3 regions of the Peribacillus sp. V2I11 genome follow, and region 3 is predicted to be linked to each of the others. Evidence: riboswitches for the same ligand, from Rfam matches in the RefSeq annotation. Region 3 holds a riboswitch; each other region holds the start of a gene.
The links. Region 3 has a riboswitch for S-adenosylmethionine ahead of QFZ73_RS00155 (Na+/H+ antiporter NhaC family protein). Riboswitches for the same ligand answer to the same signal wherever they lie in the genome.
Positions count from the first base shown of each region.

Region 1: linked by a shared signal. The riboswitch ahead of QFZ73_RS24385 (YezD family protein) and the one ahead of QFZ73_RS00155 (Na+/H+ antiporter NhaC family protein) in region 3 are both predicted to bind S-adenosylmethionine.
Region 2: linked by a shared signal. The riboswitch ahead of mmuP (S-methylmethionine permease) and the one ahead of QFZ73_RS00155 (Na+/H+ antiporter NhaC family protein) in region 3 are both predicted to bind S-adenosylmethionine.

Region 1 is NZ_JAUSYW010000001.1:4,987,408-4,990,689, reverse strand. Features, by position in the region: gene sat (sulfate adenylyltransferase) at 1-425, opposite strand, end outside; gene QFZ73_RS24390 (phosphoadenylyl-sulfate reductase) at 455-1,159, opposite strand; gene QFZ73_RS24385 (YezD family protein) at 1,341-1,484, opposite strand; SAM riboswitch class I at 1,656-1,764, opposite strand; gene ssuE (NADPH-dependent FMN reductase) at 2,045-2,578, opposite strand; gene QFZ73_RS24375 (TetR/AcrR family transcriptional regulator) at 2,789-3,282, opposite strand, start outside.
Region 2 is NZ_JAUSYW010000001.1:4,779,955-4,783,236, reverse strand. Features, by position in the region: gene mmuM (homocysteine S-methyltransferase) at 1-603, opposite strand, end outside; gene mmuP (S-methylmethionine permease) at 593-1,987, opposite strand; SAM riboswitch class I at 2,070-2,172, opposite strand; gene QFZ73_RS23425 (flavin reductase family protein) at 2,401-3,009, opposite strand; gene QFZ73_RS23420 (alpha/beta hydrolase) at 3,030-3,282, opposite strand, start outside.
Region 3 is NZ_JAUSYW010000001.1:31,796-35,077, forward strand. Features, by position in the region: gene QFZ73_RS00150 (chromate transporter) at 1-310, shown strand, start outside; gene QFZ73_RS00155 (Na+/H+ antiporter NhaC family protein) at 503-1,819, opposite strand; SAM riboswitch class I at 2,006-2,113, opposite strand; gene QFZ73_RS00160 (SOS response-associated peptidase) at 2,435-3,106, opposite strand; gene QFZ73_RS00165 (hypothetical protein) at 3,167-3,282, opposite strand, start outside.

The DNA of each region.
Region 1 (3,282 bases), 5.0 Mb from region 3:
CCGCGGTTATATAAATTTTTCACTCCAGGATGCTTCTCATCATCCGTTTGATATACTAATGTCGCTTCCAATTGCTTATCTGGGGTGTAAATATCGGAAACGGATAGAACCCCGTATGTTTCACCTTCATGAGTCAACGTTACTTCTTCACCTATAGTAAGGGTTTCTGCCGTTTCTTCGGTCAAAGGCAGCGTAATCGGGATGCTCCATACATGCCCACTGCTAAGCCTCATATCCTTGACCACTGTCTCATAGTCACTTTTTGTAAAGAATCCTTTAATCGGACTGTAGGCACCAGTGCCTATCAATTCAAGATCACTTAAAGCAATTTCATCGATTTCGATGGACTTTGTTATTTTACTAAAATCATATTTTGGTTCCCAAAGATCGATTAATGTTCCTCCGTGCGGTAAACTGATTGTCATGCTAATTTCCCCCTATGGTTTCTATTTATTTAAGATAAATGCAATCCGCATTCCGTTTTTTGAGCTCCTTGCCAACGGCCTGAGCGTAAATCATCTGCATTGAAGGCAGGTGCCGTACACGTTTTACATCCAATGCTCGGATATCCATTATCATGCAGGATATTATATGGAAGTCCGTTTTTGTGGGCGTAGCGCCAAACATCTTTCCACGTCCATTGTATAAGTGGACATATTTTAACTGACTTGAACTTATTATCCTTATTGATATACTCGGTCAGAGCCCTTGTTTCAGATTGCTCCCTCCGCAGTCCCGAAAGCCAGGCTGTTGCCGTTGAAAGCACATCGGTAAGCGGAATGATTTTACGGATGTTACAGCACTTATTGGAATCACTAAGCCATAATTCATCCCCATACTCCGCTGCTTGTTCCTCAAGCGTCAAGGCAGGTTTCTTCATTTCGATCGAAAGCTTTGGATATCGCTTTTTCACTTGCTCGATCAATTGGTAAGTTTCCTCAAAATGAACATCTGTATCAAGGAAAACTATTTTTGCCGAAGGATTGACCTTCGCCAATAAATCCGTAAGCACGATGCCTTCAATACCAAAACTACAAGCATAAATCAGTTTGTTTCCATAATGGTCATTCGCCCATTGCAGAACTTCCAAAGCACCTTTTGTCTCACTGTCTTCAGGAAATACAGGTAAATCCCCTGTGTTGAAATTGTCATAGTTTATTAATGCAGCCAACTTTGTAGCCCCCTCTAAAAACTTGCTGTATCAGGTTAGAGTAACTGTTGATCGATACCCGTTGTAATCTTCCTCAGTTTTTATGATTCTAGGAAAAAGAGACGAATCTAACCAATACTCTCCTTATATCAGTTAAACCCGCCTCTAGTTTTTCTAGTCAGCAGATACCTTATTTAATTCTTAATTTTTCATTTCTTTCCATTTGAATGATTTTACCATCCTGGACAATAAGTGTAATGGATCCATATTTCATTGAATTAAGCATTTCTTGAAGTCGTTCAAATATTTCTTCAAGCTGATTCTCTTTATCCAAACCAGTTCCTCCTTTAAGAAAATCCGCGAATATTTTATTTTCAACGCTGATTAAATGAATTTCTTAGATTTATATAATTCCATACAACCTTACATTGTTATGGTTTACCTATAATTCTTCAAAAAAACAAAAATCTTTCCATGATGGAAAGATCCCAAGGTAAATATCTTTACCTTATCTTCCAAAATGATCAACATTTTGTTGGAGGTAGCACCTTGCATCCATCATGCAGGTTGCTGGACTTCAAAGGGCCAATTCCCTCCGTCGCTCTGGATAAGTTTTATTATTTTAAATATTAACATATATTTAATCCTTGTCAATGGAGTTTTCTTATAAAATAACTTGGTTTAATATTATGGATGAACTGTTACTTTTATACACACTATTCAAATTATGATTTTATGTTCATATAAATACGAAAATAGACTCTTCTTTTAAGATAAGGTCTCCAAAAAATTAAGTCTATTTTCATAAATAAGCCTATTATTGACGCCTGTCATTACTTGAAAAAATAATTTCTCGAATTCCAGTCCTTTTGTAGAAGGGAATACTTGAAGTCATTAATTTCTTAACTGTATCGCTTCTACAAATTCTTGAACTTGACTCTGGACGCGATCAATTAAATGCAAATCATTAATCGGGTTTTCTGAATTCTGTTTATCTATTTCCTTATCAACAAAATAAATGCCCTGCATCGGCTCGCCTTTTAATATTGAAATTAATGGTTTAAGCGCATAGTCAATCGCCAATAGATGCCTGTTACTTCCACCTATCATGATTGGCAGCACTGGCTTACCCTTAAAAGCACCTTCTGGCAGCAAATCAATCAAGGCTTTCAATACACCTGTATAAGAAGCCTTATAAACCGGTGAACCAATAATGATTCCTCTAGCTGCTTTAATTCTCTCTGAAAGCTTTAAGATATCTTCGCTATTGTATTTCCCTTGGAATAAATCATCTGCTGAGAAATCCGTAATTGAGAAATAAGCTGTGGTAAATCCTTCGTTTTCGACTAATGATTGAATATGTTTTAGTGAAATGTCCGTTCTTGATGGAATAGCAGGACTTCCTGATAAAATTACGATATCGCTCATTTAATACCCCTCCAATGTTACATGATTTCCAGATAAAATCTTCGTAAAGCATTTCGTGCAATATGCATTTATCGTAATAGTCTGAAAAATATAAGTCAAATCTTACACTCGGGTTTAATAAATTCACCAGTTGACTTCATAGACTCTGAATGAAAATAAAACGGTCATATTTGCGGCTTGATGCTCATGCCCTTCAATATGACCGTTTCATTATGTATGATTTTGTTTACCATGAATACCATATACTAAAAGTTGAGCAATGCTCTTAATTCGTTCAGAAGTAAAATATGGTTCCTTTTTTTGTTGATGGATCTCATAATGTGTAGATAATGCCAATGTGAAAGAAATGATCCCTACATTAAATAGGACAATATCAGAGATATATTGTATCTCTCCGCTATCTATTCTCTTCTGTATTTCAATATGCTTGGCATTTGGCTTGAAAATCTGATCTACATATTGCTTTGAAATATCTTGATCGAATTGTGTTTCCCTAAATAATATCGAAAACTGTTCTTTATTTTCAAGAATTTTTTTTATCATGGTGCAAACATGATTCTCCACTAGATCTTCCGTAGAGAGATGGCTTGTCCCATCTTCATATTCCTCTTTTTCATTAGGGGTAATCGTAGCCAATAGCAAATCTTTTTTGCTGTCAAAGTATTTGTAAATAGTAGCTTCGGAAACATTGCATGCTGAGGCAA
Region 2 (3,282 bases), 4.7 Mb from region 3:
TTTCAACGAAAAGGATAGCCAAGCATAGACTTCTGGATAATCTTTCAATATTGAATGTAATACTTTTGCTTCCTGCAGGGAAGGAATCGTTTCAAATGCTAAAATATCAGCTCCTGCATCAATCAAAGCTGATATTCGTGAGCGATGAAATGCCGCTAAAGTTTCTTCTGAAACACCATAGTTCCCTACATACTCTGAACCATCTGCAAGATAAGCCCCATAAGGTCCGACTGATGCAGCAACCAATGGTTTAGGTCTAATCGTTTGATATTCTTCCTTCCAAAATTCATCTCTTGCTTTTCTTGCAAGTAAAACCGTTTTCCGGATTAGCTCCAAAGCCTCTTTTTCTTGTATTCCTCGTAGGGCGAAACCTTCAACTGTTGCTTGGTAGCTTGCCGTTATAGCACAGTCAGCACCCGCACGAAAGTAGTCAGAGTGAACCTGATAAATCACTTCTGGATTTTCAAGCAATACATGAGCAGACCACAGGGGATCGTCCAAATCACACCCATGCCTTTCAAGCTCTGTAGCTAAAGCTCCATCCAAAATCATGACTGAATGATCTCGTAAAATTGCGTCAATTGGGTTGATTTTATTCTTCATGTTTTACTCCTCTTTTCTTTATAGTTTGTGTCAGATAATAACTTCCATAGCAAAACAAAATAAAAGGTATGCCACAATATAGTGCAATTCGTTGTGTAGGATCGAATGCAATTCCTATGCAAGAGGCAAGACATAGCATAAAAGAAACGATAGGTACGAGTGGATATAAAGGTGTATGATAAGCCAAATCATTTACTGAATTTCCATCTTTTATAAATCGTCTGCGAAATAGAAACTGTGACGCGCTAATACTCATCCAAACTACAACCACGGCTAGTCCGGAAATGGATACAAGCACTATGTATACTGTATCCGGTGCAATAATACTCGAGAAAAGGGCTAAACCACCGCCCAACATACTGAAAATGACTGCATTTACCGGAACACCCCGTTTTGTCAATTTTGCAAATATTGGTGATATAGTTTTCTTATCTGCAAGTGACCAAAGCATCCTGGATGAGGCATATAGTCCTGAGTTTGCAGCAGACAAAATGGCAGTTAATATAACAAAGTTCATAATATCCGCTGCATATGGCATTCCGATCCGTTCCAGAACTGTAACAAAGGGGCTCTCTAAAACGCTTGCATCCGAAATAGGCAATAATGCGGATAAAACAACGATGGTTCCTACAAAAAAGATAATCAATCTCCATAATGTCATACGGATTGCCTTTGGTATCGTTTTTTCTGGATTCACAGTTTCTCCAGCTGCAATTCCGATTAATTCAGTTCCGGAAAATGCAAAATTCACCGCGAGCATCGTCATTAGAATGGCAAAAGCACCATTCGGAAATAAACCTGCACTTGTGAAATTGGAAAATAACGGAGCTGATTGTGAATTAATTATTGGAATAAAACCTACCATTGCCGCAGCTCCCAGAATAATAAATATCACAATAGCAAATACCTTTATGGACGCAAACCAGAATTCGGATTCAGCGAAAAACTTAACGGTCCACACATTTAATGCCAAGACCAAAATGGCAAATAGAGCACTCCATATCCAGACACTTATTGATGGAAACCATCTCTGCATCAACAATCCTGCAGCCGTGAATTCCGAACCTAGTGCAACAGTCCAAGTTAGCCAGTACAACCAGGCTACTGTATACCCTGTCCCTGGTCCGATATATTTGGCTGCGTAGCTATGAAACGCACCTGTCTCGGGCATATGTACTGCCAGTTCACCTAGACATAACATGACTAGATAAACCACTAATGCTCCAATCAGATACGAAAGGATGGTGCCAAACGGGCCAGCCTGGTGAATCGTATAACCCGAACTTAAGAATAAACCAGTTCCAATCACCCCGCCAAGCGATAGCATTATTATATGCCTTGCTTGCATTTGCCTTTGAAAATCATGCTTCCTTTTGTTCTCCATTTTACTCTCCTTAATCTTGCATCCAGAAAAAACGAAAACGCACTCTAAAAAAGAGTGCGTTACTGACAAATAAACACGTACGGTCTTATCTATCAAGGTTTCACCCCCTGGAATTAGCACAGTGTCTTTATAGACCTGTTGCTGAGGTTTCATAGGGCCAGTCCCTCCACCTCTCTGGATAAGAAATTATTTTTTTATAACTTTATCAATCTATGAAAAATTTGTCAAGTTTTGTTTCGTTTGTAAAGACTTTCTTTTATATTCCAACAATCATGACCTCCGGCATTGAAATGATTGCTAGTCTTTGGAACTGTCGCTCACCGTATTAAAATTGCAGATAAAGTTAACCGGGATAAATTTGGTTTAAAAAATTGACGACATCTTAAAAGATGACGCCATTTTTTTCTTTTCCCTTAAGGACGTTCTATTTCAAATAATTCCCCAAGTTTTGTATAAGTATGACCCGCTAATCTTGCTACAGGTTTTAGCCCATTCTGGTCAATTCGGCCATTATGGTAAATATCTTGCTCTATATGATAGCAGACTATTTTCCCTATCAATAAATCACAACCAGGTTTATCCAGGGAACCTGCCAATGGTAACGTATGCTCCAATGTACATTCAAAGCGTACCTTCGCTTCTTGCAATCCAGGTACGGATACCTTATCACTAACAGCCGTCGTGAAATTAGTAAGACCCAATTCGCTTTCGTCAGAGGGGAGTTCCTTGGCCGTTCGATTTGCATCAGCAACATTATTTTCATCAGTGATATGAACAACGAATTCACCTGTTTGAATTGCATTTCGGGCTGTGTCCTTTGAAACTCCTTCTTTCCGTTGAACAGAAATGGAAATCATCGGAGGATTGGAACTGACTATGTTGAAAAAGCTGAACGGCGCTATATTGATTGTACCGGTTTCGGATTGTGTCGTAACCAGGGCTATAGGTCTCGGTATAATGCTTCCAGTCAAAAACTTATAATTTTCCCGTTCAGTCAGACTTTCAGGATTAACTGAAATCATCTTCATTCCCTCTTTCATTCTTATATAAAGTTCTTATGAAACCATGAACCTGCTGCCTCGACTTCTGAACGTGTTAACTGATGACCGTAATTTTCCCAGTGAATATCCACCCTAGCACCAGCTTGCAGTAAAATTTGATTAAGTTCATCAGTTTCTTGTGCCGGGCAAATCGGATCGTTTTTACCTGCAGCAATAAATACTGGTATATCCGAAAGGGGGGGTAAAGCAATCCCACGTCTTGGCACCATTGGATGATGAAGAATCGCTCCCTGT
Region 3 (3,282 bases):
TGCTCTCGGAATCTTGCTTCCTGCTATTATATTCGTAACCGTTATAGCCACCTTCTTCAGCAAATTGAATCATTATCCAGTTATTCAATCCATGTTTTATGGACTAAGACCCATTGTCACAAGTTTAATCCTTTTTGCAGCAATCAGCTTTGCACTTTCCAATCATATGATGGCCCTGAACTTTTCATGGCATACGATAAGCTTATTACTCGTTTTTGGATTATCGTTATTTGCCCTAATGAAATTACGCTGGCACCCAGCCTATGTAATTATTCTATCTGGTTTAGTTGGTGTTGTCCTCTATTCATAACAAATGTCGCACACACAACCATTATCAATATGGACCGGAATTAAGCAGATAAATGGAAGACGGCCTTAATTACTTTTTAAACATTCATACTATATAAGTGCGAGAAAACTTGATTATGTTTATGTATTTAACCCATACAGAAAACACCCTGTATCCAATGATTCAGGGTGTTTTTTCATAATTATTCTCATTTTAAGAAGTACGTTTCTTCGTTTCATCATCTACTGGCTGAAACCGCGGATAACCAATCAAGATGGCAACGACTCCACAAAGTCCAATTAGTATTGGGTAATATGAATACGGCAAGATGCTGATCGGAGAAATCTTTGCTACCCCTGCTGCAACAAGCAGTTGTGCCCCATATGGAATCAACCCTTGGATACAACAGGCAAAAACGTCAAGCAAGCTCGCCGATTTACGTGGATCGATCCCATACTTTTCAGCGATATTTTTGGCAAGTGGCCCGGCAATGATAATCGAAATCGTGTTATTTGCCGTGGAAAGGTTCGTCAAACCAACAAGCCCGGCAATGCTGAATTCCGCCCCTTTTTTTGTTTTGCTGTTTCGGGTCACGAGGTGGAGAAGATAATCGATCCCGCCATTATGCTTGATTACAGCTACCATGCCTGCAATTAAAATGGCAAGGAAAGAGATTTCATACATTCCCGCCATCCCTTCTCCGATTTTTTGAATGACACCTAACGGTTGATAACTTCCATCCGCCAAGCCGATAATTCCGGCAAATATGATTCCGATGGAAAGGACCAGGAACACATTGACTCCTGCCAAGGCAGTGATCAATACGCAAAGATATGGAAGAATCTTCACCCAATTATAAGAATGTTGGGAGATGTCGGCTTGTTCACCCATCGTTAAAATTCCAAGGATGACACATGTGATGATGGCCGCAGGTAAAACAATGAAAAAATTCACCTTAAACTTATCCTTCATTTTCGTTCCCTGCGTTCGAACTGCAGCAATTGTCGTATCTGATATGAAGGATAGGTTATCCCCAAACATCGCACCGCCAATAACGGCCGCCATTGAAAAGGCAAGCGAAATATCGGTTTGCTCACTAATTCCAACCCCGATAGGTGCTAGGGCAACAATCGTTCCCATGCTTGTCCCCATAGATAAAGAAATAAAACAAGCAATAATGAAAATCCCTACCATTAATAGATTTTGCGGAAAAACAGCTAAGGCAAGATTCACCGTTGATTCAACTGCCCCCATGCCATTTGCAACTTCGGCAAAAGCGCCGGCTAAAAGGAAAATGATAACCATTAACATAATATTGGCGTCCCCGGCACCTTTACAGAAGATATCAACCTTATGATTGAATGTCTCTTTCCGATTCATTGCCAAGGCAGCTGCTGATGCAATTGAAATCGCTACAATCACTGGAAATGAATAAAAATCTTTAGTGATGATTCCGGACCCTATAAATAAAATTAAAAATACGACAAATGGGATCAATGCCCATGGATTCCCTTTATTGTTTGCACTCATGATGAACACCTCTTTTTATTTTTCCCATGACATGTGTCACAGCTCTTATTCTGTTAACAGTTTTCGCAAATTACCAATTTGAACTTGATTATCCAGTCATGGAGCTATAGCTAAAAACTGTCGGCATAAAAAAGACCCCTTCTATTAAACAACAAGAAGAGGTCTTTTAATTTATAAAAAACACCCTCCTTATCTTTCAGGCGAAAATCAGCCTGCTGGATTTGGCACAGCACTCCTATTAAGTCTGCTGCCGAGACATCTTCGGGCCAGTCCCTCCGTCTCTCTTGATAAGAAGATCTAAATTATATAATTTATCAAATATTACGATGTCTACCAGAAAAGTACCAGGCTGGAAACTTGCCGAAACCATCTGAGTTTGTGAAAGTGACATCGAAAGTCGTATTGAAAAGCAAATATAAGAGTACAGCATTTTGTCTATTTTCGCAAGGTTTAGTTTTAAAATGTTTCACATGCACTATTAAGGATTATAAAGAGATCTTGACATGTGCAGTTAATCAGTTTATTTCAATAATGAAACTCTTGTTATATTTGGATAAAACACAAAATATATCCATTTTGGAGCGGAATTAATATAAAAAGAGGTCTAATGACCTCTCAACAAATTTCTTGTATTAGGTTAGGTGAATTATTTTTAGTCGAGTTCACATCAGTCGATACCTCAAATGCTTCCATCTGTTCCGAATCGAATGACTTTAAATATTGTTGCAGATATGCAGGATCATTAATGGATGGATTCAACCAATCTTTTTCATCTTCTGGTTTAAGGATGACAGGCATACGATCATGAATGCTGGTCATTAGCTCATTAGGAACGGTTGTTATAACGGAGCATGAATAGATGCTGATGCCATCAGGAGATTTCCAGGATTCCCAGAGACCGGCCATTCCAAATGGAGCATGATTCTTCAGTTTTATTCGCATCGGTATTTTTCTCTCTGGTGTCTTCTTCCATTCATAAAAAGAGTCAGCGATTATCAAGCATCTCTTCTTCTTATACGCATTCTTGAAGCTTGCTTTCTCTGCAATGGTTTCCGCTCTGGCATTGATCATTTTATAGCCCACTTTTTCGTCTTTTTCCCAGAAAGGAATGAGTCCCCACCTAAGATATCCAAGTCGATTCCTTGCCCCGTCATTAATGACGGAGAGCACGGGTTGGGAGGGAGCAATATTGTAGTTGAATTGGTATTCCCCATCAAATGATCCTTGAATATCAAACCGTTCTTTTATTTCTTCAATGTCAGTGAAAAGGGTGAAACGTCCACACATAATATCGCCTACCGTATTAAGATTTATTACAGTGTAACAAATGGAACGGGCAGGCACAAATCAGCGTTCTAAAATCCTGATGTCGGTAAATGGTTGATTAAATAATTCGCTGGAAATCAAAAGAGTGCCAAGGACTTCTCTTTCATCTTCAGCTTTAATGATTTCCGACAAAATCA